Regions from separate parts of the Pseudarthrobacter sp. MOO13 genome, predicted to be linked through region 2. Evidence: riboswitches for the same ligand, from Rfam matches in the RefSeq annotation. Region 2 holds a riboswitch; each other region holds the start of a gene.
What was found. A riboswitch is a leader RNA that binds a small molecule or an ion and turns the genes downstream of it on or off. The one in region 2 is predicted to bind S-adenosylmethionine.
Positions count from the first base shown of each region.

Region 1: linked by a shared signal. The riboswitch ahead of AC4EEO_RS00435 (DUF1737 domain-containing protein) and the one ahead of AC4EEO_RS12545 (bifunctional o-acetylhomoserine/o-acetylserine sulfhydrylase) in region 2 are both predicted to bind S-adenosylmethionine.
Region 3: linked by a shared signal. The riboswitch ahead of AC4EEO_RS06435 (aminotransferase class V-fold PLP-dependent enzyme) and the one ahead of AC4EEO_RS12545 (bifunctional o-acetylhomoserine/o-acetylserine sulfhydrylase) in region 2 are both predicted to bind S-adenosylmethionine.
Region 4: linked by a shared signal. The riboswitch ahead of AC4EEO_RS16225 (cobalamin-independent methionine synthase II family protein) and the one ahead of AC4EEO_RS12545 (bifunctional o-acetylhomoserine/o-acetylserine sulfhydrylase) in region 2 are both predicted to bind S-adenosylmethionine.

Region 1 is NZ_CM177848.1:107,135-111,750, reverse strand. Features, by position in the region: gene AC4EEO_RS00445 (hypothetical protein) at 1-25, shown strand, start outside; gene opgC (OpgC domain-containing protein) at 146-2,614, opposite strand; SAM riboswitch class IV at 2,791-2,905, shown strand; gene AC4EEO_RS00435 (DUF1737 domain-containing protein) at 2,919-3,182, shown strand; gene AC4EEO_RS00430 (rhodanese-like domain-containing protein) at 3,179-3,589, shown strand; gene AC4EEO_RS00425 (O-succinylhomoserine sulfhydrylase) at 3,590-4,616, shown strand, end outside.
Region 2 is NZ_CM177848.1:2,713,699-2,718,314, reverse strand. Features, by position in the region: gene AC4EEO_RS12560 (HNH endonuclease signature motif containing protein) at 1-347, opposite strand, end outside; gene AC4EEO_RS12555 (VOC family protein) at 563-1,201, opposite strand; gene AC4EEO_RS12550 (S8 family serine peptidase) at 1,303-2,886, opposite strand; SAM riboswitch class IV at 3,157-3,271, shown strand; gene AC4EEO_RS12545 (bifunctional o-acetylhomoserine/o-acetylserine sulfhydrylase) at 3,315-4,616, shown strand, end outside.
Region 3 is NZ_CM177848.1:1,372,451-1,377,066, forward strand. Features, by position in the region: gene AC4EEO_RS06430 (class I SAM-dependent methyltransferase) at 1-667, opposite strand, end outside; gene AC4EEO_RS06435 (aminotransferase class V-fold PLP-dependent enzyme) at 760-2,178, opposite strand; SAM riboswitch class IV at 2,216-2,329, opposite strand; gene hisN (histidinol-phosphatase) at 2,471-3,295, opposite strand; gene rsgA (ribosome small subunit-dependent GTPase A) at 3,340-4,455, opposite strand; gene aroA (3-phosphoshikimate 1-carboxyvinyltransferase) at 4,439-4,616, opposite strand, start outside.
Region 4 is NZ_CM177848.1:3,564,606-3,569,221, reverse strand. Features, by position in the region: gene fbaA (class II fructose-bisphosphate aldolase) at 1-1,016, shown strand, start outside; gene AC4EEO_RS16235 (DUF3151 domain-containing protein) at 1,017-1,436, shown strand; gene AC4EEO_RS16230 (uracil-DNA glycosylase family protein) at 1,519-2,151, opposite strand; gene AC4EEO_RS16225 (cobalamin-independent methionine synthase II family protein) at 2,363-3,571, opposite strand; SAM riboswitch class I at 3,584-3,688, opposite strand; gene AC4EEO_RS16220 (M14 family zinc carboxypeptidase) at 3,910-4,616, shown strand, end outside.

The DNA.
Region 1 (4,616 bases), 1.8 Mb from region 2:
GTCCTCGTATCCCGAGCTGGTCTAGGACACATACCCTCCAAGGGATTCCCAGTCCTTGCCTGGCACGTGATCGAAATGCTGTGGCACCCACCGTGCCGCAGCATTTTTCATGCCCGGGCCATGGTTCCCAGGTGGAAGATGGGGCCTAGGTGGGAATGATCCGGAACAGGAACCTGGTGCGGACCATCACCCACAGCAGGCCCAGCACCACGGCGTAGGCCACGGTGTTGAGGAAGATACTCTCTTGCTGGAGGGCGGGGATGTTGGCCACGACGGCGATCAGCACCACGTGCATGATGAAGACATAGAGCGTTGCGCGGCCCAGCGGGATCAGGAACCAGCCCAGCGCCCGCTCAACCGGTTTCCAGTAGGCGCTGAGGAACGCATACGCCGCCACCACCAGGAAGACGACGTTGAGCAGGCGGCCCGGGGCCAGGTAGGTCCGGCCAAAGAGGGCGTCATACATGGCCCGGTAGGTGGCGTCCGGCATCAGCGCCAGCCGGACGTCGTAGTTGTTGGCCAAGTAGGGGTTGCCCCAGGATAGGAAGGCCAGGGCGACTGCAGCCACAGTACAGGCGGCCACCACCCAGGCATGGGCCGACAACCACGCGATAATGCTGCGCCGGTGGTATCCCACCACGAGCCCCAGCACGAACAGCGCCTGCCACACCAGCAGCGGAAAAGAGTCCTCGAACTGCGACGGCAAAATCCTGAACCTGGTTCCGGCCCCCACGGCGTACACCGCCAGCGATACCGCCAGGACCCATACGGCCTTTCCGCGGTTCAACAGGGCCAGGATCAAGGGGCTGGCCAGGAGCAACACCACGTACAGGCCCATCACGTTAAACTGCCAGGGCCCGAACTGCAGCAGCAGGATGGCCGGCAGGACCTGGGGCGGCACCGGGAACTGGAACAGCGACGACATCCCGGCGTAGAGGTCGTACGTCCGGCCGGCACCGTTATGCCCGGCCCCGCCGGTCCCCTGGTCCACGAACGTGGTCAAGGCCTCGGTGTGGAAGAACGGAAGCTGCGCGATGAGGAAGACGCCGATCAGCACCGACAGCGCGGTCACATAGAGCTTCCCCGCCCGGCGGGAGGTGAGGTCCACAACCTTGCCGAAGTCTTCCCTGGCCTTCGGCCCGTAGACCATGCCCACCACCAGGCCGGAGAACAGTACGAAGAGTTCGGCACCCGATACGAAGCCCACGGCCTCCTGGGTGAGCAGCTGGAACAGCGAGACCAGGCCCAGGTGGTTGACCACCACGAAGACAATGGCCATCCCGCGCAGCAGATCCACGCGCGAGTCCCTGTTTCCCGGCTCCTGGTAGCTCCATGCGGTGGCGGCGTTGACCCGGCGGGGAATCTGCCACAGCGCCGCCAGGAGGATGGCCATCGCCACGGCCACGGTCCAGACCGCAGCCCCGGACAGGGTGTTGGCCCGGACATACGATCCGTCCGCGGCCACATCGGTGACCGGCCCGGTGACCACGGCAGAGGACTTCAGCCGGTCCAGCGCAGCTTTGGCGATGGCGGGATTTCCGGTGAGCAGCCAAACGATGCTGGCCACGCCGGTATCCCGGGTGCTGGTGCGCTCGTCCCACACCACCGCCGCCGTCCTGGCGAAAGCCGGCGAGGTGGCGGTACCCACCACCTGGTCCCACCAGGCCGTCTTTATATCCGCCTCCGGCGGTCCGCCCGCGGCAGGGCTGTAGAACGCCGACGTCTGGAGCAGTAGCGGCTTCCTGCGGACCTCCGCGTAGGCACTGTAGAAGTTCTCGCTGCCCGCGCCGGTCAGCATCTCCTGGAGTTCACCGGCACGCGGCACGGTGTTAACGGCAGCGGCGCCGGCAGTGTCGTCATGGTAGGCAGTCAGGCCCACCCAGTCCACGGCGTCGTCCCCCGGATAGTAGGGGGCGTAGGCGGCGTCGGAGCCGTTCCAGGCGCCGTCGCCGTTGGTGTCCAGGAGGGCGAAGCCGTCACTTCCAGGCTGCGGGGCATTCCTGCTCCGGTCAAAGGGGTAGTCCTTGCCCAGGTACGGCGCCCAGACCATGGCGGCCCGGCCGCCGTCGTCCTTTTTGACCGCTGCCGCGACCGCCTTGAAGGCCTCCCGGTAGGCGGCCGGCTGCTGCCCCCAGGCCACCCAGCTCGAGTTCATGTCCGGCGCAAACCGGATCAACAGCCGGCCCTTGAACCCGGAGGCCAGGTCGCGGACCTTGCCGGCGAAGGCTTCCGCTTCGGAGGCGCCGATCTGGTCCAGCGGCACCGTGGGCTTCACGGTGAGCATGGCGTGGGCGCCCTTGGCCGAGGCCTGCTGCAGGAACCCCTCGATGTTGTTCCGGTCCGAGTCGCGGAACGGCAGGCCGATGTCGTGGCCAAACACGGCCGGGCTCGCACCCAGCCGGTCGGAGAATCCGGCGGCGGTATCCTCGCCCCATTCAAGGACGGCACCCAGCCACGGCTTGCCTTGGTCCGGTTCCGCGGAGGCCGCCTGCGCAGCACCGGCGGGCGCCAGCAGCGCCAGGAGCACGACGACGGCGGCGGCCAGGAACGCCCCGGGGGAACGGTGACGGGCACGACGACGGCCGGCCTGGTGGTGCGATGTTGCTGCTCGCATGCTGGCAAGACCCCCCGGTACTCCCACTGTGACGGCAGGGCGGCGCCCCCGGTAGAAACTTTATCGGCCCGGCCGCCCTGCCGCGTTCCCGTGACGCGGTGGTCGCGGGCTCTCAATTACAGAACATGACGACGGCGGCCGTGCGGCTTGGCGGCGCAGGTGTTACGTTTTTGGGGAGTAATGAGTACCGGTGTTAAGCCCTGACTGGCCGGTCGGCAACCCTCCTCTCGCGGCGGGGTGCCTCAGGTGAATACTTGGCATATCGACCGATTCGAGCTGCAAGCGTGAAAGAAGGAGATCCGTCGTGTCTGACGCACCCGCCCCTGACGAAAAATTGTCCTACCGCCTGATTACGGGCCCGGACGACCGCTCCTTCTGTGAGCGGATCTCGGCTGCGCTTGCGGACGGTTACGTCCTGCACGGCAGCCCGGCGGCCACTTTCAACGGCAGCAGCGTCATCGTGGCCCAGGCCGTTGTCCTCCCGGCCGCCATCGCGTCGGCTGACGCCGCGGTGGCCACGGCCGTTGACGACCTGGAAGGCGAGTTCGACGGCGAGGGCCACGCATGAGCTACGCGGGAGACCTGACGCCGCAGGAAGCGTGGGCCAAGCTGGAGCAGGGCGCCATCCTGGTGGACGTCCGCACCGAGGGCGAATGGGCCCACATTGGCATTCCGGATACCAAGGCAACGGACAACGATCCGCTCTTCATCCAGTGGACCTTCCCCGGCGGCATCCCCAACCCCGATTTCGTGAAGGACCTCAAGGAGCAGGCGCCTGAGGACCCGGGCGCTGAGCTCGTGTTCCTTTGCCGTTCGGGCCAGCGATCCATCGCCGCGGCCGTGGCGGCCACCCAGGCCGGCTTCACTTCCTACAACGTCCTGGAGGGCTTCGAGGGGGAACCTGACCGCTACGGCGAACGGACCGTCAACGGCTGGAAGAACCGCGGCCTGCCCACCAACCTCGGAAAGAACTAAGTGACTTTCAATCAAGATGCCCCCGGCTGGAGCCCCGACACCCAGGCTGTCCGCGGCGGGCTGGACCGCACCAACTTCCAGGAAACCTCAGAGGCCGTCTTCCTGAATTCCGGGTTCGTCTACGAATCCGCGGCCGCGGCCGAACGCGCCTTCACCGGCGAGGACGAGCGCTTTGTGTACTCGCGCTACGGCAACCCGTCCGTGGCCACCTTCCAGGAACGGCTCAGGCTGCTGGAAGGCACCGAGGCCTGCTTCGCGACGGCGTCGGGCATGTCCGCGGTGTTCACGGCCCTGGGCGCGCTGCTTGCAGCCGGTGACCGCGTGGTGGCCGCCCGCTCACTGTTCGGGTCATGCTTCGTGATCCTGAACGAGATCCTGCCGCGGTGGGGAGTGGAAACGGTCTTCGTCGATGGCCCGGACCTGGACCAGTGGCGCGAGGCCCTGTCCAAGCCCACCACCGCCGTCTTCTTCGAATCCCCGTCCAACCCGATGCAGGAAATCGTGGACATCGCCGCGGTGAGCGAACTGGCCCATGCCGCCGGCGCCACGGTAGTTGCGGACAATGTCTTCGCCACTCCCCTGCTGCAGCGCTGCGGGGACCTGGGCGCGGACGTCATCGTGTACTCCGGCACCAAGCACATCGACGGGCAGGGCCGGGTCCTGGGCGGTGCCATCCTGGGCACCAAGGAGTTCATCGACGGCCCGGTAAAGCAGCTGATGCGCCACACAGGTCCTGCGCTTTCGTCGTTCAACGCCTGGGTCCTGACCAAGGGCCTGGAAACCATGAGCCTGCGCGTCCGGCACTCCTCGGCCACCGCCCTGCGGCTCGCTGAGTGGCTCGAGGAGCAGCCTGCCGTGAGCTGGGTGAAGTACCCGCTGCTGACATCGCACCCGCAGTATGAGCTGGCGGCGAAGCAGATGAGTGCCGGCGGCACGGTCCTCACTCTTGAGCTGGCGCCCTCGGGCGGGCGCTCCGGCAAGGAGGCGGCCTTCGCCCTGTTGGACGGGCTGCGGATCATCGACATCT
Region 2 (4,616 bases):
CCGGAAACCCCCGAACTGATGGTCAGGATCCCGGCGATCTCCTCCACCACGGACATCTCCGCGAACGTGCGCTCCTCCACCGGGGCGTCCGGCGGAAGCAGAGCATGCTGGATCTCAACGGCATCCGCCACATCCCGCGCCTTCACCGCCGCCAGCTGGGCCTCCAACCGGGCCACCACCTCCAGCCGCCCCAGACATGACTCATACCGCCGCTGCAACACATCCACTTCAGCACCAACATCGGCGCCGGAACAAAGCGCAGCATCCTCCCGAACCAGCCCGCTGAGCGCAGCGACAGAGGCAGAGACACCCTCCATCACCACCGCCAGATCCGCACCGATTCCCATAAACACATCATCCAACCAGGGTCCGACATTTATGGAGGAGGCTTGTGGTTCAGCGCCCTTCCGCATAATTCAGCGATCCTCCCCGGGAACGCTTAAATGAATTCGGCCGCCATCGGGTGGTGACGCCGTTGTCACCACCCGATGGCGGCCGAAGCTTTTTGGGCGCACGGCCCTAAGGCGCTCTCCGGAACTACGCCGGAGAGCGCGCGGGATGGTCAGATGGTGACGGCCCCGTTGGCGGTTTCAAATGTGACGGACAGGATGCCGGGAGTGCCGTGCGGCGCTACCCACTCGACCGCAACGTCTTCAAGCGGCTTCTCCACCGGCTCGCCCAGCCACTCGGTCACCCGCGACGCGGAGCCGGCAATGGTCAGGCAGCTCATCTTGAGGTTGCTCTCGTAGGCATTGGAGGGGTGCAGGGACGGGTCGCCTTCCCATTTGAGCATGTAGGGGACCTGGGGGTCTGCAATAAGGCCCAGGATGCCTATCTGCTTCCAAACGAGTTCGCGGCCATCCGGGAACTTGCGGTTGCCGTTTACGGCAGCTCGGCCCAGCCGTTCCTCGAACGGGGCAAGGTCGTCCACTTCAACGCACCAGCCCATCCAGCCGCCGCCCGCAGCGGAACGGGCACGAACTGCCTGTCCGAACGGTGCTTTGTCCGAAGCCGGGTGGTCCAGGACCTCCACAACTTCGAGGTATTTGTGCCCGGCGAGGGGGATGATCATATTCCGGGTGCCGAACCGGGGGTGGACCCCGCCCTTCACTGCCTCAACGCCGAGGGCAGTTGAAATACGTTCGGTAGTGGCCGCGAGGCCATCGTGTTCACAGGCGTAAGAGACGTGATCCATGCGCATGGCAACATCTTGGCACTTTGTGATCGGGCTCTCAGCTAAGGGTGCCCTTACTTGGATTTGCGTCCCTGGCAGTGGTTGAAGAAGCCCCCGGCAGGTCGGGTTCAGCTTGCGATGTAGTAGCCGAAGGTGTCGGCGATGAGTTGGACGGTGCCGGCGGAGTTGTTGGTCAGGGCGATGGTTCCGTCGGCGGCAACGGGGGTGATGACCAGGTTGGGGGTGGTTTGGTCGGTGTTGAAGTTGAGGTTGGAGGTTCCGGGGGTGGGGGTGCCGCCGGCGTGGACGGTGATGTTGCCGAAGCTGGTGGGTGAGGTGACGGTGACGTTGACGGCGACGGCGGAGACTCCGGTGGTGGGGATGCCGCCGTGGCCGGTGACGGGGACGCGGATGGTGGCTCCGGGTGCGACGGGGCCGCTGATGCCGCCGGTGCCGTAGCGGGTGTCCAGCTGCCGGAAGGGCGCCTGCGACGAGAATGCCCCCGGCAGGCGCGGGCTGGCAGGCACGTGCAGCAGTTTGTTTGGCGTTCCGGCGCCGGCACCGGCGATGGTTCCCGGAACAGCCGTCGACAGGACGGTGTCCGTGACCTGCGCAGGCGTGAAGAGCGGGTGCCGGGAGAGGATGAGGGCTGCCGTGCCGGCAACGTGCGGTGAGGCCATGGAGGTCCCGCTCAGCGATGCCGTGGCCGTCGACGACGTGTTCCAGGTGGAGGTAACGGCCACCCCCGGGGCGTAAAGGTCCACGCACTGGCCGTAGTTGGAGAACGAGGCCTGGTGGTCCGAGGAGTCGCTCGCGGCCACCGTCAAGGCGGACGGGACCCGGGCGGGCGAGGACGTGCAGGCATCCGTGGCCGAATTCCCGGCCGCGACGACGACGGAAATTCCATCGTCGACGACATTCTGGACTGCGGTGTCAAGGAGGCTGCTGACCGGTCCGCCAAGGCTCATGTTCACCACGGCCGGAGTTCCTGCGGCATGGTCCCCGGCAATCCAGTCGAGTCCGGCGATGATGTCCGAGTAGTAGCCGGACCCGTCGCAGGCCAAGGTCCGCACGGGCACGATCGTGGCGGATTTGGCCACGCCGTAGACGGTTCCGGCGATGATCCCCGAAACGTGGGTGCCGTGTCCGTTGCAGTCACTTGTCCCGCCGCCGTCGGAAAGTGCCGTCCATCCCGCGGCAACCCGTCCGCCGAAATCCACGTTCGAGGCGAGAACTCCGGTGTCAACCACATAGGCGCGGACACCGAGGCCGGAAGCGTCATACGTGTAGGCGCCGGACAGTGGCAACGCCTGCTGGTCCAGCCGGTCAAGACCCCAGGGCGCGGGTTTTTCCGTGGCGGAAATCGTCGATACCGCATCGGGTTCCACGGCTGTTGCCTTGCCGGACCGCAGCAGTGCGGCGGCTTGCGCCGCCGTGGCTTTGATCGCCGCTCCGTGCAGGGCCTTGCTGAACGTGTGGTCGACGGCGACCCCCTGGGAACGAAGGTCGCGCGCCGCCGTTGGGACGTCAGTTCCCGCCGGGAACTGGACCAGGTAGCGGCCATTGGGGCTGTCGGGAGCGGACGAGGGAGCGGCGGCGGGCGCGGTGGCTGCCGCTGGCGGCGCCGAGGCTTGCACTGGTGTACCGCTTGAGCAGAAGGCGACGGCGGACAACAGTGCGGCGGCAAGGGCCAGGCGCAAAGACTGGGGCAACGGAATCGAATTCCTTTGTGCGTGGTTGGGGGGCGACGGGATAACGTCGTCCGGCTTCCACGGTATCCGGGCCAGGACGGCTGGCGGCCAAACCTCGGGCGATCCTTCGCATTATTTGTGGAACCTTGGAAAACCTCCACATCGGACTGCCATCGCGCCCGGATCCGTCCCCCGCCCGTCGGCTGAGACCCCCACGGCCCGCACACAGCGGCAAGACCATGTTCGTCACAATGCTGTCCCGGCCGGAGTGATGTTCCTACACTGGGCGCAGGTCATGAGTGCCAGCGTTAAGCCCCGGCTCGCTGGCCGGCAACCCTCCATCCGCGGTGGGGTGCCCCGGGTGAGGACCAGGCTGTCCGGCAATTGCCGGAAGCAAGCGCGGCCCGTGGTGCTCCCAGCATGCCGGGCCCATGTCATAGGAGACTGAGATGTCCAACGGATGGTCCTTCGAAACCCGCCAGATCCATGCAGGCCAGGAGCCTGACAGCGCCACCGGGGCCCGCGCCCTTCCCATCTACCAGACCACGTCCTTCGTGTTCCCGAGCGCCGAGAGCGCAGCCAACCGTTTTGCGCTGGCCGAACTGGCGCCGATCTACACCCGCATCGGCAACCCCACCCAGGACGCGGTGGAGCAGCGGATCGCCAGCCTCGAAGGTGGCCTGGCCGCTTTGCTGCTGAGCTCGGGGCAGGCCGCGGAGACCTTCGCCGTCCTGAATATCGCCGAGGCCGGGGACCACATCGTGGCCAGCCCCAGCCTGTACGGCGGCACCTACAACCTGTTCGCCCACACCCTGAAGAAGTTCGGCATCGCGGTCACCTTCGTGGAAGATCCGGACAACCTGGATCAGTGGCGGAATGCCGTTCAGCCCAACACCAAACTGTTCTTTGGCGAGGTGGTATCCAACCCGCGCCAGGACGTCCTGGACATCGAAGGCATCTCCCAGGTGGCCCACGACGCCGGCGTTCCCCTGATCGTGGACAACACCCTGTCCACGCCCTACCTGATCCGGCCGCTGGAGTGGGGTGCGGACATCGTGATCCACTCCGCCACCAAGTACCTGGGCGGTCATGGCTCGGCGATTGCCGGCGTCATCGTCGACTCCGGCAAGTTCGATTTCGGCAAGGACCCCGGCCGGTTCCCCGGTTTCAACACCCCGGATCCCACCTACAACGGGCTGGTCTACGCCCGGGACCTTGGCGAGGGCGGCGCACTGGGCGCCAACCTTTCCTACATCCTCAAAGCCCGTGTCCAGTTGCTGCGCGACCTTGGCTCGGCGGTTTCGCCCTTCAACGCCTTCCTGATTTCGCAGGGCCTGGAAACGCTGAGCCTGCGGGTGGAACGGCACGTTTCCAACGCCACGGAGGTGGCGCGCTGGCTGGAGGGAAGGGACGACGTCGAATCGGTCGCCTACGCGGGGCTGCCGTCCAGCCCCTGGTACGAACGGGGCCGCAAGTACGGGCCCAAGGGGACCGGCGCCGTCGTCGCTTTCAACCTGGCCGGGGGCGCGGAGGCGGGCAAGCGCTTCGTCGACGCCCTGGAACTGCACTCGCACGTCGCCAACATCGGCGACGTCCGTTCGCTTGTCATCCACCCGGCGTCGACCACCCACAGCCAGCTCTCGCCCGAGCAGCAGGTGGTGGCCGGCGTCAATCCGGGGCTGGTCCGCTTGTCGGTTGGCTTGGAGCACATCGACGACATCCTGGCCGACCTGGAGGCCGGTTTCCGCGCG
Region 3 (4,616 bases), 1.3 Mb from region 2:
CCAGGTTCGCCAGGACCTTGGCCCTGGTTGCCTCGCCGGCGCGCAGGTAATAGCTCCGGGACTTGGTGAGTTCCATCAGGTCCGTGGTGGTCACCTTGTCCTGCCAGTGCGTGACATGCCCTTCGAGCCCGGTGAATTCGGGCCCCACCACCGGCTTGTGGCCCGGGCGGTACACATCGCCGGCGTGCATGATCCTGGAGAGCCTGTGCACCCACGGCACCGAGGTATCCAGTTGGTTCCAGATGAGTCCGAGCGTTCCGTGCGGGCGCAGGACGCGGGCAAGTTCGGTGCTCGCAGGCAGCGCGTCGCACCAGTGCCAGGCCTGCGCCACGGTGACGACGTCGAAGGAGGCTTCGGCCAGCCCCGTCGCCTCCGCGGTCCCCGCCACGGCCGTGGCAGCAGGGCAGTGTGCCGCGAGTTGGGCGAGCATGTCCGTGGAAGGGTCGACGGCGGTTACCTCCAGGCCAAGCTCCAGCAGCAGGGCCGTAAACTTCCCGGTACCGGCCCCGACATCGAGTGCGTCACGGGCCTGCGCCGGGACCAGCCACCGGGCTGATTCCACGGGGTAGCCCGGCCTGACGCGCTGGTAGTGCCGTCCGCCGTCGCGGAAACTGCCGCCAAGTTCCCGCCGGCGCCCGTGATCAAGCTTGGGGCCACCCCGAACCACGCGTGGACTCCTTCAATTCCGACTGTTGATGCCCCTCGAATTTACCGCACCCCCTTTGGACATGTGCTGGGGGAGCAGGAGCGGGAGGTGCCCTAGTCGTCGATACAGGGGGCCGCACCGGCCGTGCCCGGGGTGTTGGGTGCCCAGTGCGGGTAGGTGCGGGAGTCGTTGGCGGGCACCCAACGGCCTGCGTCAACCACGTAGTCCCAGCCCAGCCCGTTGCTGCGCAGTGCGCGGATGCCGGCAAGAAGGCGTTCGGCATCCTCCAGCCGGGATCCGACGCCGAAGCTCGCCCGGAGTGATCCGTTGGGCAGGCCCAGGCGTTTCAGCAGTGGGTGGGCGCAGAAGCGTCCGTCCCGCAGGCCCACGCCGTGCTCCGCCGAGAGGTAGGCGGCCACCAGCCCGGCGTCGTAGCCTGCAACCGAGAAATTGACCACGCCGATGGTGTCCGTTTCCGGATTGGTGTCCTTGAAGATCTGGTGGACGGTGACGCCATCGATGCCCTGGAGGCCCTCCACCAGGAAGGAGCGGATGGCGGACTCGTGGGCGTGCCAGCGTTCCTGGTCCAGTTCCGCGATCACCTGGGTGGCGCGGGCCAGCGTGGCGGCTCCCAGGACGTTGGGCGATCCCCCCTCATGGCGGGCCGGGCCGGTGGCCCAGCTGACGCCGTCGAGCCTTGCTTCCTTGACGGCACCGCCCCCGGCCAGGTGCGGGACACCGGCGTCCAGCCAGTCAGCACGTCCCACCAGGACGCCTGCGCCGAACGGCGCGTAGAGCTTGTGCCCGGAGAACGCAAGGTAGTCGACGTCGTCCGTGCTGATGTCCACCCGGCGATGCGGCGCAAGCTGGGCGGCGTCCACCACGATCCGTGCGCCGTACTGGTGCGCCAGCGCGGCCAAGGCCCGGATGGGGAGGATCTCGCCGGTGACGTTGGAAGCGCCGGTGACGGCCAGCAGGCTGACCCCGCCCTGCTCAAGTTCGGTGCGGACTGCCTCCAAAGTGCCGCTGATGGTATCCGCGGCGACAATGCTGCGGTGCGGGACGCCCTGCCAGGGCAGGAGGTTGGCGTGGTGTTCGATGTCCAGGTAAAGGACATCTCCGGCGGGGCGGCCGTCCGCCAGCGGCAGGCAGCCGGCCAGCAGGTTCAGGGAGTCGGTGGTGTTGCGGGTGAAGATGACCGAATCGCCGGGGCGCCCTCCCACGAAGTCGCGGACAATGTTGCGTGCGTTTTCGTACACTGAGGTGCTGATCTGGGATGCGTAGCCGGCGCCCCGGTGGACACTCGCGTAGTACGGGAGGATCTCGTTCAGGTACGCGGACACCACTGACAGCGCCGGTGCGGAGGCGCCGTAGTCGAGGTTTGCGTAGCGGACGTGGCCGCCGGAGATCAGCGGCGCCTGGATCTCGGCGCCGGTGACCGCGGCGAGGGGCCGGCCGGCGACGGCCTGTCGCGGATCCGCCGCGGCGGCGTTGGCGGTGGCGGAAAGGGGGGAGACGGTGGCAGTTGTCACAGAGACCTCACTTGGATACAGGACTCCGGCACAGTGGAATCCGCGCTTGCCGTATCCGCTCCGGACCGGCCTGGTCGTCACCCGGGGCACCCCACCGCGAATGGAGGGTTGCCGGCCAGCAAACCGGGGTTTTGCGCTGGCACTCGTGACCTGGATAAAAGCGTAGAACATGGAATGGGCAGGACTAAAGCCGCGGCAATTGTTAAGGCTTTTGTTACGCCCTGCCGAAGAAACGGCCGCGGACGCCCCCTCAAGGAGGCGTCCGGCGTCGTATTGTTCGATTATTGTGCCGCTAGGGCGACTGCTGGAGCAGGTCGTCGAGGTCCGGGTTCAGCCGGTGCAGCACCTCTGAATGCAGGATCGAGTTCGTGGCCAGGGCATTGCCGCCGAACGGGCCATCCTCGCCTTCGAGGGACGTGAAGCGGCCGCCGGCCTCCACCACGATCGGTACCAGGGCAGCCATGTCGTACAGGTTCAGTTCGGGTTCGCAGGCGATATCCACCGAGCCTTCCGCCACCATGCAGTAGGACCAGAAGTCTCCGTACGCCCGGGTCCGCCACACGTCTTCCGTCAGGCCGAGGAAGTCGTCAAGGTTTCCGCGTTCCTTCCAGCCGCCCAGGCTGGAATAGGAGAGGGAGGCGTCGGCCAGGTTTGAGACGTTGGAAACCCGAAGCCGGGTGGCGGCGGCCAGGGACCTGCCCATGTACGCGCCCATGCCTTTGGCAGCCCACCAGCGCTTGCCCAGTGCCGGAGCGCTGACGACGCCCACCACCGGCTCGCCCTCGTCCACCAGGGCGATCAGCGTGGCCCAGACCGGGACGCCGCGGACGAAGTTCTTGGTCCCGTCGATGGGATCGATGATCCAGCGCCGCGAGCCGTGGCCGGTGCTGCCGAATTCCTCACCCAGAACGGCATCGCGGGGCCGGGAGCGGGAGAGTTGGCCTCGGATGGCCTCCTCGGCCGCCTTGTCGGCGTCGGTGACCGGCGTCAGGTCCGGCTTGGTCTCGACGTGGAGGTCCAGGGCCTTGAACCGGCTCATCGTCTGGTCGTCCACGGAGTCGGCCAGGACGTGGGCCAGGCGCAGGTCATCGTTGTAACTCGAAGCGGGTTGGATCATGGTTCCAAACTACCGTCTGCGGGCGTTTCTGCCGGGAGAACGCGTCAGTTGACGCTGCCAAGCTCCTTCGTTTCCTGTGCTTCCATCCTTGGATCGGCGCCGAGCAGCCGCCGCAGGGACGCCAGGCGGGCGGCGCCGGTAGGGCCGGCGTGTCCGCCGTCCACCCACTCGTCCAGCCCGCAGTTGACCGCCGTTGCCGTGTGCTTGCAGCCCCGCTCGCAGTTTTCGATGCCCGGGGAGAGATCCGGGAACGAGCGCAGGATCCTGTCCGGGTCCACGTGCGCCAGGCCAAAGGACCGGATCCCCGGGGTGTCGATGATCCAGCTGCCGGGCGGCGCGTCCGCGAGCCGAAGTGCCAGCGCCGACGACGACGTGTGCCGGCCGCGCCCGGTGACGGCGTTGACGCCGCCGGTGGCGCGCTCGGCGCCCGTGAGTGCGTTCACCATAGTGGATTTGCCCACCCCGGAATGCCCCAGCATCACGGTGACGGTGCCGTCGAGGTGTGCGCGGAGGGCGGCCACCGCAGCGCTGTCCAGCCGGGCGGAGAGGCCGTCGTCGGACCGCGCGTCGATCCCGGAGGCCTGTGCGTCGGCGGTCTTGCTGATGATGACGGGGAAGTCCAGGTGCGTGTAATTGGAGAGGAGCTCGGCGGGATCCTTGACGTCGGCCTTGGTCACCAGCAGGATCGGCGCGATCCCGGCGTCGTAGGCCGCCACCAGGGCGCGGTCAATGAAGCCTGTGCGGGGCTCGGGGTTGGCGGCCGCCACGACGATGACCAGCTGGTCCGCGTTGGCCACCACGGCGCGCTCCACGGGGTCGGTATCGTCGGCACTGCGGCGAAGCAGGGTGCGGCGGTCCTGAATTTTCACCAGCCGGGCCAGCGTGTCCGGGGCTCCGGAGACATCCCCCACCAGGGAGACGAAGTCGCCGGCCACCACGGGATTGCGGCGAAGCTCGCGGGCCCGCGCAGCGATGACCACCCGCTCATTGTCCGAGTCCTCACCCACCACCGCGGTGTACCGCCCACGGTCCACCGTGATGATCCGGCCGGTTACGGCGTCATCGTGGCTGGGGCGGTCTTTGGTGCGTGGCCTGGAGCCTTTCTTGCTCGGGCGGATCCTGACGTCCGATTCGTCCCAGGAATCAGTGCTCCGCGCCACTGCCGCGCCCTTCCGGTCCGGCAGCGGACGTGCCCTCCTGGGCCAGCATGCCTGCCCACAGCTGTGGGAAGTCGGGCATGGTCTTGGCTGTGGTGGCAATATCCTCCACCTGGACGCCCGGTACCGCCAGTCCCAGGATCGCCCCGGCCGTGGCCATCCGG
Region 4 (4,616 bases), 850 kb from region 2:
CCATTGCAACCCCAGAGATCTACGCCGAGATGATCGACCGCGCGAAGGCGGGCGGATTCGCCTTCCCCGCCGTCAACGTCACGTCCTCGCAGACGCTGAACGCGGCACTGCGAGGCTTCGCGGAGGCGGAGTCCGACGGCATCGTGCAGGTCTCCACCGGCGGCGCCGCCTACTGGTCCGGCGCGTCCACCAAGGACATGGTTGCCGGCTCCCTGGGTTTCGCAGCTTTCGCCCGCGAAGTTGCCAAGAACTACAACGTCAACATCGCCCTGCACACGGACCACTGCCCCAAGGACAAGCTGGACGGCTTTGTCCTGCCGCTGCTTGAGGCTTCCGAGGCCGAGGTCAAGGCCGGCCGCAATCCGCTCTTCAACTCCCACATGTGGGACGGCTCCGCCGAAACCCTGCAGGAAAACCTGCGCATTGCCCGCGACCTGCTCCAGCGCACGGCTGCCGCCAAGATGATCCTCGAGGTGGAGATCGGCACGGTCGGCGGCGAGGAAGACGGCGTCGAAAACGCCATCAATGACAAGCTTTACACCACGGTCGAGGACGCCCTGGCCACCATCGACGCCCTGGGCGCCGGCGAAAACGGCCGCTACATCACCGCACTGACCTTCGGCAACGTCCACGGCGTGTACAAGCCCGGCGGCGTAAAGCTGCGCCCGGAGATCCTCAAGGACATCCAGGCCCAGGTGGGCGCGAAGATCGGCAAGGACAGCCCGTTCGACCTCGTGTTCCACGGCGGCTCCGGATCCTCGGACCAGGAAATCGCCGACGCCGTCTCCTACGGCGTGATCAAGATGAACATCGACACCGACACCCAGTACGCCTACACCCGCCCGGTGGCCGACCACATGTTCAAGAACTACGACGGCGTCCTGAAGGTTGATGGCGAAGTGGGCAACAAGAAGACCTACGACCCCCGCGTCTGGGGCGCTTCCGCCGAAGCCGGCCTGGCGGCCCGCGTGGTGGAAGCCACCAAGCAGCTCGGTTCGGCCGGAAAGACGTTCTAGATGTCGGATGAGTTCCGCAAGAACCTGATGGGACCTGAGCCCACGCTCCTGCCTGCCGAGACCGAGGTCAATGCGCAGCTGGAAGCCGGGCACGAGGCCCTGGACCTGGTGGAAAAGCACCCCACGTCCTCACTGTTGTGGGCGATCCTGGCTGAGGAAGCGTGGACCGAGGGCCGGACCATCGACTCCTACGCGTACGCCCGAGTGGGCTACCACCGCGGACTGGACGCGCTGCGCCGCAACGGCTGGCGCGGCGTCGGGCCCATCCCGTGGGAGCACGAGCCGAACCGCGGGTTCCTCCGTGCGCTTTACTCGCTGGGCAGGGCTTCGTCGGCTATTGGGGAAGCGGACGAGCCGGAGCGGATCGAGAAGTTCCTGAACGACTCCGATCCCGCGGCGAAGGCAGCCATCGAGGGCTAGATACGACTAATTACGACGACGGCAGGTCACCTTCCCAGCGAAGGTGACCTGCCGTCGTCGGTGGTTGAGCCGCGTCGAAACCCTAGGCCTGGTGGGCGATGCCGGTGCGTGCCATGGCATCGGCGTACGCCGTGTGCATGTCCGCGAGAAACTCCTCCTGGCGGGCCGGTGAACCGGCGAAGGCGCGGCCACTCAGGGAGCGGACCTTGTAGGTCTTGAGGCCGCGGCGCCACAGCAGCGGGACTTCGGTCTTCAGCAGCAGGTTGGCCAGGCGGTTTGCCTCCGTGCCGTGCGCCACGATCACGGAAGCGCGGGGGACCAGGGCGAGGAACTTCAGCAGCGGTTTCAAACCTGCCTGCACCTGGTCCGGGGTGAATTTTCCGTTGGCCTCGCCCGGGACGTGCCACGGGTGGACGTTCCAGGGCATCACGAATTCCGGGCGCAGGCCCAGCTTCCACTGGATGCCCAGCATGCGGGTCGCGGCGTCCTGGTCACCGGCAGTGATGAAACCGGACTGGTCCATCTCGCCAATATTGGAGTACAGGCTGATGATGCGGCATTCCTCAACATCGTGCATGGGGTCCACGTAGGGCACCACGGTTCCGGGCTTCGCTTCCTGCAGGGAATCGCACAGCTCGTTGACAGCGGCAACGCTGGGCTCGTAACGGCGGCTCATGAGCTGTTCGTGGAATGTTTCGGGGGCCAGTGCGGTCATGAAGGGCTGGTTCTCCTGCGGGGATTGATGTTGCGTCCACCGCCGAAAATGGGCGCACGGTGGCGCAGCTCATCAACGGTGGTTAGTTGGGGTGGGCCGATTCCGGGTCGGCCTTTGCCAGTTTACCAAGCCCGGAGAAACGAAACGCCGGTCCAGCGCACCTCATTCATGGCGCAGTGGACCGGCGGTCATTCCCGGAAGGGGCGGATAACTACCAGAGGCGCCCGGTGGCGCGGCGGGCGCCCTCGCCAAGAGCCTCCAGCTTGGCGAATGCGATCTGCGGATGCACCCGGCCGCCCAGGCCGCAGTCGGTGGACGCGATGACGTTCTCGCGTCCCACCAGCTTGGCGAAGCGGACAATCCGGTCCGCCACCAGGTCCGGGTGCTCCACCACATTGGTGGCGTGGGAGACGACGCCGGGGATGATGACTTTGCCCTCAGGAAGGGTGGTGTCCTCCCAGACACGCCATTCGTGCTCGTGGCGGACATTGGCCGCCTCGAAGGAGTACGCGCCCGCGTTGACCTGCAGCACTGAGCCGATGATGTCGGCGAATGGGATGTCCGTAGTGTGCGGACCATGCCAGGAGCCCCAGCAAACGTGCAGCCGGACCTGTTCCTGCGGAAGGTCCCGCAAGGCCCAGTTGGTGGCCTCGACGCGCAGCTGGATGAACTTCAGGTAGTCCTCCAGGGACGGCTCCGGGTTGATCTGGTCCCAGCTCTCGGCCAGGGACGGATCGTCGAGCTGGACCGTCAGGCCGGCGTCGATGATGGCTTTGTATTCCTCGCGCATCGCATCGGCGCAGGCGTAGACGAGCTCCTCATCGTTCTTGTAGTACTCATTGGCGACGCGGGCGCAGGAACCGGGGGAGAGGGACGCCACGAATCCTTCGCTGAGGCCTGCCGCGGCGAGCCCGGTCTTCAGGTTCTTGATGTCCGAGGCCACCAGGTCATGGCCGGTATATGTCAGGGGCCCGGCGATCTTGGGTTGGGACACGCTCTTCCGGTGCGCCAAGATCCCGGAGGAGGGATCGCTGTACGCCTCATTGAACGCCTGCCGGTCCCGCCGGTCGGGGAAGGACGTCAGGACAACGTTTCCGGGGGACGACCGCCGGACTTCGGCTTCAGCCCACCGGTCCACGGTGGTCGGCTCCAGGCCGCCGAGCCGGGCGAAGGAGTAGTTCCACCAGGCCCCGTAGTCCACGGAGTTGGACATCGTATGCCCGTACTCGCCGTCGTTGGGGATATCGATGCCCAGGTCCTTCTGGCGCTGGACCACGCCCACAACGGAGTCTTCCAGGAGCTCCAGGAACGCCGGGGTGATCCCGTCGGATTCCTTTGCGGTGTTGGCTGCGATGAGTTCATCGGTGCGAGGCAGGGACCCGGCGTGGGTGGCGCGAATATGGTCGGTGTTGAGGGGCATGCTGGAATCTTCCTTCCATCGGTCCTGGCAGTAGCACCTTCGGCCGGCAGCTTTCCTGCCGGACCGTGGTTGCTGCGGCGTCATTGAGCCAGGTCTCTCAGCCGCTCCGGATGGTCCACTATTACCTAAATCCATGAACCGCCCGTGGGCAAATGCGGTTCAGAATACGGCGGATCAGTGTTGGGCGGTGGCGCTCCCCGGCAAGAGCCCAACCCGTTCCCAGGTTTTGTCCAGTCTATTGACAGCTTTCGTCAAGCTTGGTTGGCTGTCTGTCACGGGCCGTGATGGGGAACATGGCGGCTGAACGCACCCGATGCACTCGAAAGAGGTAACGCACTGTGACGAAATCTTTGAGGACCCTTGCCGTATCCGGCGCGCTGGCGCTGGCCGTCTTCGCCGGGTCCGCCCCGATGGCCCACGCAGTTGGCGAAGGCCCCAACTACGGCGGCAACGGCCAGATCACCACAAGCAAGCTGGCTACGTACAGTCAGATGGTCTCCTTCCTTAAGGACCAGGACGCCAAGCAACCGGCCATGGAGCTGGAAGTGATCGGCCAGACGGTCAAGGGCCGCGATATCCACCTGGTCAAATACATCTCTGACCCGGCCAAACCCACCATCCTCTACCTGACCCAGCAGCATGGCAACGAACAGCTCACCACCGAGGGCGCCATGGAGTTCATCAAGCACTTGGGCACCGGCAAGTCGTCCGGCATCCTGGACGGCGTCAATATCCTGATCGTGCCCATGCTCAATGCCGATGGCGCCATGGGGGACGTGAATTTTTCCTTGGACGACTACCTCGCCAAAGGCGACCGCCACCTGACGCGTTACAACGCGGAGGGCGTGGACCTGAACCGGGACCACGTGGCCAAGGTCCAGCCGGAGACCCAGGCCCTGCACAGCAACGTGATGCGCAAGTACCGCGTCGATTACATGATCGACCTGCACCACCAGGGCACCCGCGCTGAACGCGACGGCAAGCTGGTGTCCGGGTCAATCCTGTACCCCACCACCCCGAACGCCGATCCCGCCGTCGTCGAGAA